3 regions of the Jeongeupia sp. USM3 genome follow, and region 2 is predicted to be linked to each of the others. Evidence: predicted binding sites of a transcription regulator. Region 2 holds the regulator's gene; each other region holds the start of a gene.
What was found. Region 2 encodes FNR, which switches genes on or off when oxygen is low (the NO sensors DNR and NnrR bind a similar motif). Its sites were predicted from a motif close to TTGATNNNNATCAA; they were not measured.
Positions count from the first base shown of each region.

Region 1: BJP62_RS07650 (formate/nitrite transporter family protein) is a predicted target of FNR. The motif match lies at 2,914-2,927, and genes of this name have one in related genera.
Region 3: BJP62_RS10540 (nitronate monooxygenase family protein) is a predicted target of FNR. The motif match lies at 3,029-3,042, and genes of this name have one in related genera.

Region 1 is NZ_CP017668.1:1,615,501-1,620,281, forward strand. It holds gene argC (N-acetyl-gamma-glutamyl-phosphate reductase) at 1-131, opposite strand, end outside; gene rpsI (30S ribosomal protein S9) at 263-655, opposite strand; gene rplM (50S ribosomal protein L13) at 678-1,106, opposite strand; gene BJP62_RS07645 (OsmC family protein) at 1,445-1,864, shown strand; gene BJP62_RS07650 (formate/nitrite transporter family protein) at 1,929-2,813, opposite strand; gene coq7 (2-polyprenyl-3-methyl-6-methoxy-1,4-benzoquinone monooxygenase) at 2,997-3,650, opposite strand; gene BJP62_RS07660 (peptidylprolyl isomerase) at 3,739-4,311, shown strand; gene BJP62_RS07665 (peptidylprolyl isomerase) at 4,348-4,781, shown strand, end outside.
Region 2 is NZ_CP017668.1:229,939-234,719, forward strand. It holds gene dnaE (DNA polymerase III subunit alpha) at 1-9, opposite strand, end outside; gene BJP62_RS01095 (phasin family protein) at 183-722, shown strand; gene BJP62_RS01100 (hypothetical protein) at 773-1,432, opposite strand; gene fnr (fumarate/nitrate reduction transcriptional regulator Fnr) at 1,477-2,220, opposite strand; gene hemN (oxygen-independent coproporphyrinogen III oxidase) at 2,375-3,760, shown strand; gene BJP62_RS01115 (sulfite exporter TauE/SafE family protein) at 3,773-4,432, shown strand; gene BJP62_RS01120 (PrkA family serine protein kinase) at 4,639-4,781, shown strand, end outside.
Region 3 is NZ_CP017668.1:2,227,076-2,231,856, forward strand. It holds gene BJP62_RS18030 (phosphoethanolamine transferase) at 1-798, opposite strand, end outside; gene BJP62_RS19245 (prepilin-type N-terminal cleavage/methylation domain-containing protein) at 873-1,373, opposite strand; tRNA gene BJP62_RS10535 (tRNA-Thr) at 1,541-1,616, shown strand; gene BJP62_RS10540 (nitronate monooxygenase family protein) at 1,785-2,948, opposite strand; gene katG (catalase/peroxidase HPI) at 3,150-4,781, opposite strand, start outside.

The DNA.
Region 1 (4,781 bases), 1.4 Mb from region 2:
TCGGCGACCTTCATGCCCGCTTCCTTGCGCGACGTCACCGCCTCGATGCGTGCACCGCCGTGTCCGGCAAGCAGACGCAGCAACTCGACGCCGGTGTAACCGGTGCCGCCGACAATCCCGACCTTGACCATCTCGAACTCCTTGTAAGCAATCGCTGCGATCATAAAACAAAAGCCGCCCCGATGGGCGGCGGCTGTCCGGCGCAGACGCCGGATACGACAAAGCCGCCCGGAGGCGGCTTTGGTGTGGCAGGCAATCCCGATTAACGCTTCGAGAACTGCTTGCGGCGGCGGGCTTTGTGGAAGCCGACCTTCTTACGTTCGACTTCACGCGCATCGCGGGTCACGAGGCCGGCGGCCTTGAGTGCGCCCTTGAGTTCTGCGTTGTAGTCGATCAGTGCACGGGTCACGCCGTGACGAACCGCACCGGCCTGACCGGTTTCACCACCACCGTTGACGTTGACGAGAATGTCGAACGCTTCGAGGTTTTCGGTGAGGGCTAGCGGCTGGCGAACGATCATGCGGCTGGTTTCGCGGCTGAAATACTGATCAACCGGCTTGCCGTTGACGACGATGTTGCCCGAGCCCTTGGCCAGGAACACGCGGGCAACGGCGCTCTTGCGGCGACCGGTACCGTAGTTGTACTTACCTACCATTTTGCTATTCCTTGTTCAGGGCTCAGACTTCAAGCGCTTTCGGCTGTTGCGCGGAATGCGGATGCTCATTACCGGCATAAACCTTCATCTTCTTGAGCATGGCGTAGCCCAGCGGGCCCTTCGGCAGCATGCCCTTGACGGCTTTTTCCAGCACGCGACCCGGGAACTTGTCCTGCATCTCGGTGAAGGTGCGTTCGTAAATGCCGCCCGGATGACCGGTGTGACGGTAATAGATCTTCGATTGGGCCTTGTCGCCGGTCACGCGCAGCTTGTCTGCGTTCACCACAACGATGTAGTCGCCGCAATCGACGTGCGGGGTGTATTCGGCTTTGTGTTTGCCACGCAGGCGCTTGGCAATTTCAGCCGCAAGGCGACCCAGCACTTTGTCAGTGGCATCAACAACGAGCCACTCGCGCTTCACCTCGTGCGGCTTGGCAGAGAAGGTTTTCATGACTGCTTAGTCCACGTTACGATTTCGAGAAAGTCGCAGATTTTATCCCTTCAAGAAAGAACGTGTCAAACCCGCCGAGCGCAATCTGCCAAAAAAAACGCAACCCCTGAGGATTGCGCGTAAATTCCACCAAAGAAGGAGGATGGAGGAGACAACGCCGGGCAAGCCCGACGCCGAGACCCATTCTTGCATGCGCGCCCACGGCAAACAAGACGCCAAAGCGGCAAAAATGACAAACAACTGATCAGGTAAAACCCTTAAAAGCTGCGCCTAATCAAGCGTTTCACTACAATCTCGGCCTTGCTTGAGTCGGCAGTACACACAGGGAAAGGGAAGTCATGAAGGTTCGTCTGAAGTGGGTGGAAGCGGTGAGCTTTCTGGCGCAGTCGGAGTCCGGCCATGCGGTGCTGATGGACGGCCCGCCCGAAGGCGGCGGCCGCAACCTCGGTCCGCGGCCGATGGAAATGCTGTTGATGGGCATGACCGGCTGCTCGACCTACGACGTGATCCACATCCTCAAGAAGGGCCGCGCCGACGTGCGCGACTGCGTGGTCGAGGTCGATGCCGACCGCGCCGACGTCGATCCGAAGGTGTTCACCCGGATCCATCTGCACTTCATCGTCACCGGCCGCGCGCTCAAGCCCGAACAGGTCGAGCGCGCGATCAGGCTGTCGGCCGAGAAGTACTGCTCGGCGTCGATCATGCTCGGCAAGATGGCCGAGATCACCCACGATTTCGAGATCGTCGAGGCCGACTGAGCCGTCCTGCATCCGGCAAAAAGCCGCCCGATGGCGGCTTTTTTACATGCTGCGGGCCTGCTGCCTACTTCACCGTATCGGGCACGCCCTGCTCCGCCTCTGCCTTGGCCTGCGGGCGTGGCCGGCCGAAGCGCGGTGCGTTCTGCTCGCCGTAGATCAGCGTGTACGGCAGGCCGATGACCAGCGCACCGCCGACGATGTTGCCGAGCGTCGCCGGGATCAGGTTGGCGACAATGAAGTGCCCCCAGCTGACGTCGAGCCCGCCGAGCATGGCCGCCGGGATGATGAACATGTTGGCGATGCTGTGCTCCATGCCGAGCGTGACGAAGGCCATCACCGGGAACCAGATGCCGAGCACGCGTCCGAAGGTGTCCTTGGCCGAGTAGCCCTGCATCGTCGCGACGCAGACCAGCACATTGGCCAGCACACCCTTCATGAAGGTCATCATGAACGGGTGCGAGGTCTTGCCCTGCGCGATGCCGATCAGGTAGGCGGTCGCCGGATCGCCGGGCGTGATCAGGTGTGTCAGGTAGACGAGGAAGTAGGCCGCGCCGACCGCGCCGATGAAGTTGCCGAAGTAGGACAGCAGCCAGAACTTCAGCATCTCGCCGACGCCCAGTTCGCCGCGCAGCACCGCCGATGCGCCGAGCGCACAGTTCGACGTGAACAGGTCGGCGCCGGTCAGCGTCACCGCGATGAAGCCGAGCGGAAACAGCGCGCCGAAGATGAATTTCACCAGCCCCGGATTGCTCGCCGCCAGCCCGGTACAGCCACCGGCGACGATGACGGCGAGGATGGTGCCGATGCCGATGAACATGCCGCCGAGCACGGCGATGCCGATCAGCCGCCCCGGATGCAGGCGTGCCTTTTCGGCGCCGGCATGGGCAATGTAACCGACGATTTGCGCGGGGGAACGGAGTGCGGACGAGGACGTTTCGGGGGCAGACATGGCGGGCCTGTAACAATAGAACATGACGTCGAGTTATACGCCGAGCCCATCATGTAGTTTTGGTACAAGTTCCGCCCGGCGCACCCAATACCGAGCGGAACTGATCCAGATCAAACGAAGCGGTTCACCCTAGTTCTTTCGGACTAGTTTGATTGCCGTGCACAACCTTTGCCACTCGCGCACTCAGAAGCGGTAGCTCAGCGATGTCATCAGTTTGGAGCTCAGCCCCATCACCGCCTTCAGCGGCGGCGGCAGTTCGGCGGCACCGAGCCCGACCGCCAGCTCGGCGTGATGCATTTCGTCGTGGTACATCTGCTCGACCACGGCACGGCTCTTGGCGTCGTGCGGCGGCAGCGTGTCCAGATGCGACTGCAGGTGCGCGCCGACCTGGCGCTCGGTCTCGGCCAGGAAGCCGAGGTTCCAGCGGTCACCGACGAGGCCGGCGGTGACGCCGATCGCCAGGCTGCCGGCGTACCACAGCGGATTGAGCACGCTCTTGTGGCTGCCGAGTTCGCCGATGCGCTGCTCGGTCCACGCCAGATGCTCGACTTCCTCCTGCGCCGCCTGCCGCAGTGCCTCGCGGTTGGCCGGGTCGCGCGCCGTCAGCGCCTGCCCCTGGTACAGCGCCTGCGCGCAGATCTCGCCGCTGTGGTTGACGCGCATCAGCCCGGCGGCGTGGTGCTTGTCGGCGTCGCTCAGCTCGGCCTCGTCGATGTGCGCGTCGGGATGCGCGCGGCCGCTGGTGGCCGGCGCCGCCAGCGTGCGGAGCACGGTGTCGAACTCGGTCACGATGGCGTCGAGGCTGGGCAGCTTGGGCAGGGCGGGCAGTTTGAGCATAGCGGTTCTCCTTGGCGCCGATTTTACTATTTATCCGCATGCTATGATTCGGCGGATTTTCACCGCCACCGACACGGATCAGAACACGATGAAAAAGCTGTTTGCCGCCGCCGCACTGAGCCTGGCCGCGATGTCCGCCTTTGCCGCCAACCCGCAGGTCGAGCTCGTGACCAACAAGGGCAAGGTCGTGCTCGAGCTGTATCCGGACAAGGCGCCGGTGACCGTCGCCAACTTCCTGCAGTACGTGAAGGACAAGCATTACGACGGCACGATCTTCCACCGCGTGATCGCCGACTTCGTCGTCCAGGGCGGCGGCTTCGACGCCAAGGGCAGCCAGAAGCCGACGCGCGCACCGATCAAGAACGAGGCGCAGGCCGCGTTCAAGGCCGGGCTGAAGAACGACCGCGGCACCGTCGCGATGGCGCGGACCAGCGACCCGAACTCGGCGTCGAGCCAGTTCTACGTCAACCTGAAGAACAACGACTTCCTGAACTGGCCCGGCCGCGACGGCGCCGGTTACACGGTCTTCGGCAAGGTCGTCGCCGGCCTCGACGTCGTCGACAAGATCGGCGCGGTCAAGACGATGCCGGGCGACGCCCCGGTCGACCCGGTCGTGCTCGAGTCGGCACGTGAACTGCCGGCCGGCAAAGCTGCCAAATAACCCTACGCTATCGATATCAACGACAGAGGATCAATCATGACCCAGGTAAAACTCACCACCAGCGCCGGCGACATCGTGCTCGAACTCGACGACGTCAAGGCCCCGATCACCGTCGCCAACTTCGTCCAGTACGTGAAGGACGGCCACTATGACAACACCGTGTTCCATCGCGTGATCGACGGCTTCATGGTCCAGGGCGGCGGCTTTGCCCCCGGCATGAAGCAGAAGGACACCCGCGACAACATCAAGAACGAAGCCGACAACGGCCTGAAGAACGACGCCTATACCGTCGCGATGGCGCGCACGCCGGAACCGCACTCGGCATCGGCACAGTTCTTCATCAACGTCGCCAACAACGACTTCCTCAACTTCCGCGCGCCGACCCCGCAGGGCTACGGCTATGCCGTGTTCGGCAAGGTCGTCGAGGGCAAGGACGTCGTCGACGCGATCAAGAGCGTGAAGACCGGCAG
Region 2 (4,781 bases):
CTGATTCATCGGCGTATTCTAGCATCCCGCCGCCCCGCGTCGCCTTGGCGGCGGTGACGATCCGGGGTGGCTGCACCGGAGATTTTGCGTTTTTGTGCGGTGCACAATAAATAACTTGACGCGTACACGTTGAGGGTTAGAATGGCATCGGTATATTGCAGTGCACAAATAGGAGAAACCACATGTTCAATGCATCCAAGTTTGCCGAAATCAACCAAGCCAACCTCGAAAAGTCGCTGCGCCTGAGCCAGATCGCCCTGGCCGGCGTCGAGCGTCTCGTCAGCCTGCAACTCGGCATCGCCCGCGAACTGCTGACCGAACAGGCAGAAACCGCAAAAACGCTGTCGGAGGTCAAGGACGTCCAGGGGCTCGTCAACCTCCAGCGCCAACTGGCCCAGCCGTCGGTCGAGAAGTCGCTCAACGTGGCGCGGACCGTGTTCGACGCTGCCAGCGCAACCCAGCACGAACTGGGCGCGCTGCTCGAAGAGCAGGTGCTGTCGTTCAACAAGGAGCTGGTGGGTACGCTCGATAGCGCCATCCAGAATGCACCGGCAGGTACCGGCGCAGCGGTGAACGTGCTGCGCAATGCGGTTGAAACCGCCAGCAGCGCCTATGACGCCGTCGCCAAGACCACGCAGAAGCTGGCCAGCGACTTCGTCGAAGCGACGACCAACGGCGTTGAGCAGACCGTGAAGGCTGCCACGCGCAAGACTGCCGCCTGATTCGCAGCGTCGATCGCAGATGATGTCGGGCCGCCTTCGGGCGGCCTTTTTCATTGCTGCTGCGGCAGTGCCGGGATGCTCAGCACGAGCTGCGCGAGCAGCGTAGCAGGCGCAGCGGTGTCGTCGTGCAGGAAGGGGAAGGATCGCGTGAGCGCGGCGGGTGTAGGCCGGGCGGGCTCGAACGGTGTCGTGGCGGCCATAGCGAGGTAACGCGTGGCGTCTTCACGCGCTTGCGCCAGAGTGACCTGCGTGAGTGCCTGCCAGTGTCCGGGGTCGTACACCCATTGCGAGCGATCGGTGCCGCCGAGCCAGCCGAGAATCGCCAGTGTCTGGCTCTGCCAGTGCTGCACGAGACCGGCGGCAAAGGCGCCGGCGCCGGAGGGGCCGAGATGCAGCCAGGCCTGCGGCCGGGGTGGTGCCAAGGCATCGAGCAACGCGGTGGCGGCGTCAACCGCGGCGCGTGCGCCGCCGGCGCCGATGATCCAGCCGTGCTGGCTGGCCAGCGGCGGGTCGCCGTAGGCGGCCAGGTCGACGAGGCGGGGGTGGTGCAGCCACGGCACGATGTCGTCCAGCGTGGCATTGATCAGTACGACGAGGGTATCGGCGCTATTCGGCGGTGTCTTGATGGAGGCGGATGGCGGCAGCAGCGGCAGCCAGTCCACCTCCGGGCCCTGTCGCTGCGCATTGCGTGCGCGCAATGCGTCGAGCATCGGGGCGGGGGCCAATGCCAGTATGGATGGCACCCCGGGCACGCTCAGCTCTGGCAGTTGTTGACGAGCTGTTTGAGTCCGGCCACGTCGTAAAGCTCGATCAGCCGGTTCTGCACTTTGATGAGCCCCTGGTCCTGGAACTTCGACAGCGTTCGGCTGACGGTTTCAAGCTTCAGGCCGAGGTAGCTGCCGATCTCCTCGCGGGTCATCCGCAGGTGGAAGCTGGTGGCCGAGTAGCCGCGGATCTGGAAGCGTTGCGACAGATTGAGCAGGAAGGCGGCGATGCGCTCTTCGGCCTTCATGTTGCCGAGCAGCAACATCACGCCGTGATCGCGGACGATCTCGCGACTCATCACCCGGTAGAAGTGGTGCTGCAGTGCCGGAATCTTGCGTGACAGCACTTCCATTTCGGCGAACGGCAGTTCACAGACTTCGCTGTCTTCGAGCGCGACGGCGTCGCAGGTGTAGTGGTCGCCGCTGACGGCATCCATGCCCATCAGCTCGCCGCTCATGTGGAAGCCGGTGACCTGTTCGCGACCGTCTTCGGAAACGACGCTGGTCTTGAAAAAGCCGACCCGGACCGCGTACAGCGCCCGGAACGGTTCGCCGGCGCGGTACAGTGCCTCGCCGCGCTTGATCGGCTTGCCCTGGCCGATCAGGTCGTCGACCTGCTTCATCTCTTCTGCGCTCAGCTCGTTGGGAAGGCACAGCTCGCGCAGGCTGCAATTGGAGCAGGCCTGACGCAATTGCTTGAAGGTGACGTCGCGGGGCTGAAGGGCTGGTTGCATGGCGGGGCTCTACAGGTGAAGGGGCAATAAAACGGTCTGACCGATTACCGGTGTCCGGGTAAACGGGCTTTGATCGCCGTCAAGATTGCATGCGTTGATTATCGGCAAGCTCGCCTTAGAGCACAACCAAGCAAAATACCACCTGGCGACCACAATGAATCAGCAACTGATCGAATTCGACCGCGCCCTGATCCGGCGACACGACGGCAAGGGGCCGCGCTATACCTCGTACCCGACGGCAGACCGTTTCGGGGAGATGACCGCCGACGATTATCTCGAACGACTGGTGCAGCAGCAAGCGGGAACGACGCGTCACCCGCTATCGCTTTATTTTCATATCCCGTTCTGCGACACCATCTGCTACTACTGCGCCTGTAACAAGATCATCACCAAGGACAGGCGCCGCGCCGAGCGGTACATCGATTACCTCGAGCGTGAAATGGATCTGCAGTGCGCGGCGCTGGCCTTCAGGCCGAAGGTCAGGCAACTGCACTTCGGCGGCGGCACGCCGACCTTTCTGTCCGATACCCAGCTCGAACGGCTGCTGACGGCGATCCACCGGCGCTTCGAGCTGGACCCGCAGGGCGAGTTTTCGATCGAGATCGATCCGCGCAAGGTGTCGGCCGAGACGGTGCGGCTGCTGGCGCGGCTCGGGCTCAACCGGATGAGTGTCGGCGTGCAGGATTTCGACGACGACGTGCAGCGGGCGGTGAACCGCGTGCAGAGCGAGGCCGAGACGCGGGCGCTGATCGATACCGCGCGCGCGGCAGGCTTCAGATCGATCAATCTCGACCTGATCTATGGCTTGCCGTTGCAAACCCCCGAGCGTGTTCACCGGACGCTGGAGCGGGTGATCGCGATCCGGCCCGAGCGCATCGCGCTGTATAACTACGCGCACCTGCCCGAGCGCTTCATGCCGCAACGGCGGATCAACGACGCCGACCTGCCCTCGGCCGAGGCCAAGCTCGACATCCTGCAGGCGAGCATCGACCAGCTGCTCGCTGCCGGCTACCGCTACATCGGCATGGATCATTTCGCTCTGCCCGACGATGAACTGGCGAAGGCGCAGGACCATGGCCGGCTGCATCGCAACTTCCAGGGTTACTCGACCCATGCCGACTGCGACCTGATGGCGTTCGGCGTGTCGGCAATCGGCAAGGTCGGGCCGGCCTATGTGCAGAACCGCAAGACCATCGACGACTACTATGCGGCGCTCGATGCCGCGACGCTGCCGGTCGAGCGCGGCATCACGCTCAGGCACGACGATCTGCTGCGCCGCGCGGTGATCCAGTCGTTGATGTGTCAGTTCGAGGTGATGTACCAGCCGGTGGAAATCGCCTACCTGATTGATTTCACCGACTACTTTGCGGAAGAATTGCGCTCGCTCGCCGCATTGCAGGCCGACGGACTGGTGACCATCGACGCGCAGCGGATTGCGGTCACCGCCAAGGGGCGCCTGCTGGTGCGTTCGGTCGCGATGGTCTTCGACCGCTACCTGAGAACCACGGAGACGGCGGCGCGCTATTCCAAACTGATCTGATACCGGAGTGCAATGGCCGAATACAACCTGCTGGCGCTGTTTCTGGCCGGCCTGCTCGGTGGTGGCCATTGTCTGGGCATGTGCAGCGGCGTGGTGACCGCGTTCAGCCTGCAACTGCCCGCCGGCGCCCGCTGGCCGTATCACCTGGGATTCAATGCGGGCCGGATCGCCGGCTATGTCCTGATCGGCGCCTTGCTTGGCGCGCTGGGCTCGTTCAGTGTATTGCTGCAATTGCAGGCGTTGAAGACCGGGCTGTTCGTGCTGGCGCAACTGCTGCTGATCGCGCTCGGGGCCTATCTGGCCGGCTGGGCGCGCTGGCTGACCCGGGTCGAGCAGCTGGGCGTGCCGGTGTGGCGGCATCTTCAGCCCGTACTCAGAAAGGCGCTGCCTATCCGTCGCTGGCCACAAACGTTATGGGTCGGGCTGCTATGGGGCTGGCTGCCTTGCGGCCTGGTCTATACGGCGAGCATTTCGGCGCTGGCCAGCGCGTCGCCGCTCAAGGGTGCACTGGCGATGCTGGCCTTCGGTCTGGGCACCCTGCCAAACCTGCTGCTGATCGGCTCGGTGGCGCAATCGCTGCTCCGGGCGCTGCGTCATCCGCTCGTCCGCAACGTGATCGGCACGGCCTTCGTCGCCTGGGGGCTGTGGCAGCTCTCGTCGCTGTTGCGCTAACTGTTACATTGGCGCGCCGCACGTTTTTTATTTGTTCAAGTGACTGATTTTTAGGGAATTTAAATCGGTTTTTCTTGTCCTCGCAGCAGCAGGAACAAGCACACTCCGCGGCGAAACGGAGGGTGGCGTCTATAACGGAATCAAGCCCGACCCGCCAAGCAGTGTACTTCCAGGGCCATTCCGAAACCCACCCACGGAGGTGTGTCATGGACGTGTTCGACAACTTCTCGTCTCGCTACGAGCGGACCCGCGAGGAGGAACTCAGCCTGCGGGACTACCTCGAGCTGTGCAAGCAGGACAAATCCGCCTACGCGACCGCATCCGAGCGGATGTTGATGGCCATCGGTGA
Region 3 (4,781 bases), 1.8 Mb from region 2:
ACGAAGAACTACCAAATTCTTGATTTTGGCCAGCTCCGGATTTGTTTCTCGTTGGTATCCGTATAATGACCAGCGATCTTTTCTGCTCGACTCGCCAATGATCAATACAACAATCTGCTTTTCTGACCCGACGTATCTAGCATTGAACTTGAAGCCCGCTTTTTCATGCATCACCAGCTGCATGTTTCGTCGTTCATCGACATAGCCCCAGAGTCTCAGGTAAATACCCGGGAAGTAAGTCTTTTTTACATCAACAAACACATCATTTGACATTTTGTCGGACAGTGCATCCGACGACAGTCCTAGTTCTTGAGGAAGCATTGTTATTTCATGTGCCAATGTCACGCCGACCAACGCACTGGCACTTAGCAGAAACAAGGCCAACCGCAACCTCTTGCGTGCCACACGCCATGTCCCCGCCCATTGGCATAACCAGATCACCCCGAACGCGCCACATGTGAAAACAGACAGGCAAAACAGACTTCCCCACGGGGAGAGGAACTCTACGATTTCCGCAAAATTGCTTTCGGCCAGAATGCCGTACAAATGTGAAGAACTGGGTCTTCGATAGTACCACAAATAAAATGCCTCAAATGGTGCGAGCAATGCAGCCGGCGCCAGAACCCATGCAATGTACTTCCATTGACCAATCACTGAAATCACAAAGAGAAGAACGAACAGAGAGATCGTCCATAGTGGAAATTCGCTATATGATATGTCTGACAAACAATAAGTCGCGACGTTGACTGCGACAAACATACCAGCAACGGCAATGCCGGCATATCGAAAGGCCGTCACTCGATTCAAGTCACTCTCCAAGATACAAAAAAAGCCCTCCTGAGCAGGAGGGCTTTTGAATGAACGCGTCTAGATTACGGCGAGGCCGAAGCAGAGACCGAGGTAGCTGCGCTGCGCTTGCAGTAGCCCTTGGCAATACAACCCGACGTGGAGTCTACATCCCAAACCAGGTTCTTCTCGCCACCAGCGCCCGTTACCGCAACAGCATCACCGGCCAAGATGTATGTATCGCCGGTAGCCAAACCTTTCTTAGCTTGCGGGATGACGGTAACCTTTACCGTACCGTCTGCACCGGCTGCGGCAGCAACCTCAACTTTGCCCACAACACCCGTGCCACCAGTAATATTTGCGGGAACGCCACCTGCACCAGCAGTACATTGAGTCAAGTCACCCTGCGTCGCATAGCATTCAGCAATCGCCAATTTGTACGGTGCAGCAGCTTGAATGATTTCAGTAAACGCGGCTTTGCGGGTATAGTTCTGATACGACGGAATCGCCACCGCAGCCAGAATACCGATGATCGCAACAACGATCATCAGTTCGATCAGGGTGAAGCCCTGTTGCATCTTTTTCATTTGCTCTTCTCCAACTTCTTTGAAGGGATAGCCTGGGTGGCCACTTCACGCAGCCACTTGGCGCGTGCCAGTACATAAGCAAGTGCTGTGCCAGCGGCGTGCACTTTGCACATTTCTGCGCGCGGGCCTTGGTCTCGGGGCCGGTTTTCCGTATAATCCGGCCCGTTGCCGTTGTAGCTCAGTCGGTAGAGCAACTGATTCGTAATCAGTAGGTCGAGTGTTCGATTCACTTCAACGGCACCAGGTACAGAAAAGGCCCGCAGCGATGCGGGCCTTTTGCTTTTCTGCCGTTCGGCAGCAAAGTAAAAGTGACAAAAATCGTCACCTTACTGACGTCCGGCGTCGCAGTCGGCGCCAACAACAAAGCCCGCATTCGCGGGCTTTGTGCTTTTACCTCGTCGGGCAGGACGCTCAGGCGCTGAGCCCGGCCGGCCTGTGGCCGGTCAGCAGGTAGTCCATCAGTTCCTTGACCGGGCGGATGGCGCTGCCGAAGGGCAGGTTTTCCGAGCCGCGGAAGAACAGGCCCTGGTTGACCTCGCCGCGCACGGCGGCCGCGAGCTTGAGGTCGATGCAGAACTGGCCGATCTTGGCGAGGCCGTCGCGGAAGCCGCAGACCGACAGGCAGTTCAGCGACTGGGTGCAGCGGCGCGGGTCGGCCTTGGCGTTGGCCTGGGCCTTGGCTTCCATCTTCAGGTATTTGGCGAGCCACGGTGTCTTCACCGCGCGGGCCGGCAGGCCGGCAACCGACATGAATTCGACAACGTCGGTCTTCTGCGCACCGGCGAGCACGTGCTTGAAATTGATGTGCGCGTCGCCTTCCTCGGCGACGGCGAAAGCGGTGCCGAGCTGGACGGCGTTGGCGCCGCAGCCGAGCAGGTGCGCAACCTTCTCGTGGCTGTTGATGCCGCCGGCGACGATCAGCGGGATCGGGTCGATTTCGAGCTTGGCGAACAGTTCGTGCGTCTCGGCGAGCACGCGTTCGAACTCGAACTTCTCGTCGTGGACGCCCTCGATCGTCGCGGCGCCGAGGTGGCCGCCGGCGTGCGCCGGGTGTTCGATGACGATGGCGTCGGGCAGCTTGCCCTTCTTCATCCAGCGCTTGAGCACGACGGCGATGCCGCGGCTGTCGGACAGGATCGGGATCAGCGCCACGTTCGGGTGGTCGGCGGTCATCTCGGGCAGGTCGAGCGGCAGGCCGGCGCCCATGACGATGGCGTCGGCGCCGGATTCGCACGCCTGGCGCACGTACTGCGCGTGGATGTCGACGGCCTTCATCACGTTGACGGCGATCATGCCGCGGCCCTGTGCGGTGTCCTTGGCCATGCGGATTTCGCGGTCAAGCGCGGTCAGGTTCAGCGCGTCGAGCGTGGCCTGGTCCTTGGTGGCTTCGCTTTGCGCCAGCAGGTCCGGGTGGTGGTGACGCAGGTCGACCGAGGCGATCGTGCCGACGCCGCCCTCGCAGGCGACCGCGCCGGCGAGCTTGTGCGCCGAGACGCCGACGCCCATGCCGCCCTGGACGATGGGCAAGAGCGATTTGCCCTTGATGATCAGCGGTTTGAAATGATGTGCAAGCATGCCGGTATCCTGTTTCAGTTCGTTGGGGCAATGCCCCTTTATGAGTGCAGCAAGTCTGACGTGCAGCCTCCCCGCCGACCTTGATCTGCATCAAGGCGTTCAGGACAGGGGCATGAGATGGCACGATTCACGCCGGCCCGCCAAAGGAAAACCGGCCTTGCGGCCGGTTTCCGGAGTGGCTTGCGTTTCGGCGCAGCGGTATCAGGCGAGGTCGAAGCGGTCGGCGTTCATCACCTTGGTCCAGGCGGCGACGAAGTCGCGGACAAACTTCTCCTGCGCGTCGCTCGACGCGTAGACCTCGGCCAGCGCCCGCAGCTGCGAGTTGGAACCGAACACCAGGTCGACGCGCGTCGCGGTCCATCTCAAAGCGCCGGTCTTGCGGTCACTTCCCTTGAACACGTCGGCGGCATCGGACACCGGCTGCCACACCGTGCCCATGTCGAGCAGGTTGACGAAGAAGTCGTTGCTCAGGGTGCCGGCCCGTTCGGTGAATACGCCGTGCTGGCTGTCGCTGGCACCCAGCACGCGCAGGCCGCCGACGAGCACGGTCATCTCGGGCGCGGTCAGCGTCAGCAGCTGCGCCCTGTCGACCAGCAGTTCCTCGGCCGGCACGCCGTATTGCGCCTTGAGATAGTTGCGGAAGCCGTCAGCCACCGGCTCGAGCGGCGCGAACGAAACGACGTCGGTCTGCTCCTGCGAGGCATCCATGCGGCCCGGCGAGAACGGCACCATCACCGCATGGCCGGCGTTCTTCGCCGCCTGTTCGACGCCGGCACAGCCGGCGAGCACGATCAGGTCGGCCAGCGAGACCTTCTTGCCACCGGACTGGTTGAATGCCTGCTGGATGCCTTCGAGCGTCTTGAGCACCGCCGCCAGCTGCGCCGGCTGGTTGACGTCCCAGTCCTTCTGCGGCGCCAGCCGGATGCGGGCGCCGTTGGCACCGCCGCGCTTGTCCGAGCCGCGGAAGGTCGACGCCGATGCCCAGGCGGTCGACACGAGCTGCGGCACGGTCAGCCCCGACGCCAGCACCTTGGCCTTGAGTGCGGCAACGTCCGATTCGTCGACCAGCGGGTGGTCGACCGCCGGGATCGGGTCCTGCCAGATCAGCGCTTCGGCCGGCACTTCCGGGCCGAGGTAGCGCGCACGCGGCCCCATGTCGCGGTGGGTGAGCTTGAACCAGGCGCGGGCAAAGGCGTCGGCAAACTCGTCCGGGTGCTCCATGAAGCGGCGGGAGATCTTCTCGTAGGCCGGATCGAAGCGCAGCGACAGGTCGGTGGTCAGCATGGTCGGCACGCGTTTCTTGGCCGGGTCGAACGGGTCCGGAATCGTTGCGCCGGCGCCCTTGGCGGTCCACTGGTGCGCACCGGCCGGGCTCTTGGTCAGCTCCCATTCGTAGCCGAACAGGTTCCAGAAGAAGTTGTTGCTCCACTTGGTCGGCGTCGTGGTCCAGACGACTTCCAGACCGCTGCCGATCGCATCGGCGCCCTTGCCGCTGCCGAAGCTGCTGTGCCAGCCCAGCCCCTGCGCCTCGAGGCCGGCAGCTTCGGGCTCGGCGCCGACGTGCGACGCCGGGCCGGCGCCGTGGGTCTTGCCGAAGGTATGGCCGCCGGCGATCAGCGCGACGGTTTCCTCGTCGCCCATCGCCATCCGGCCGAAGCTTTCGCGGATGTCCCTCGCCGCGGCAACCGGGTCCGGATTGCCGTTCGGGCCTTCCGGGTTCACGTAGATCAGCCCCATCTGCACGGCGGCGAGCGGGTTTTCCAGATCACGGTCGCCGGAATAGCGCTTGTCGTCGAGCCAGGTCTTCTCGGCGCCCCAGTAGGTGCTCTCGTC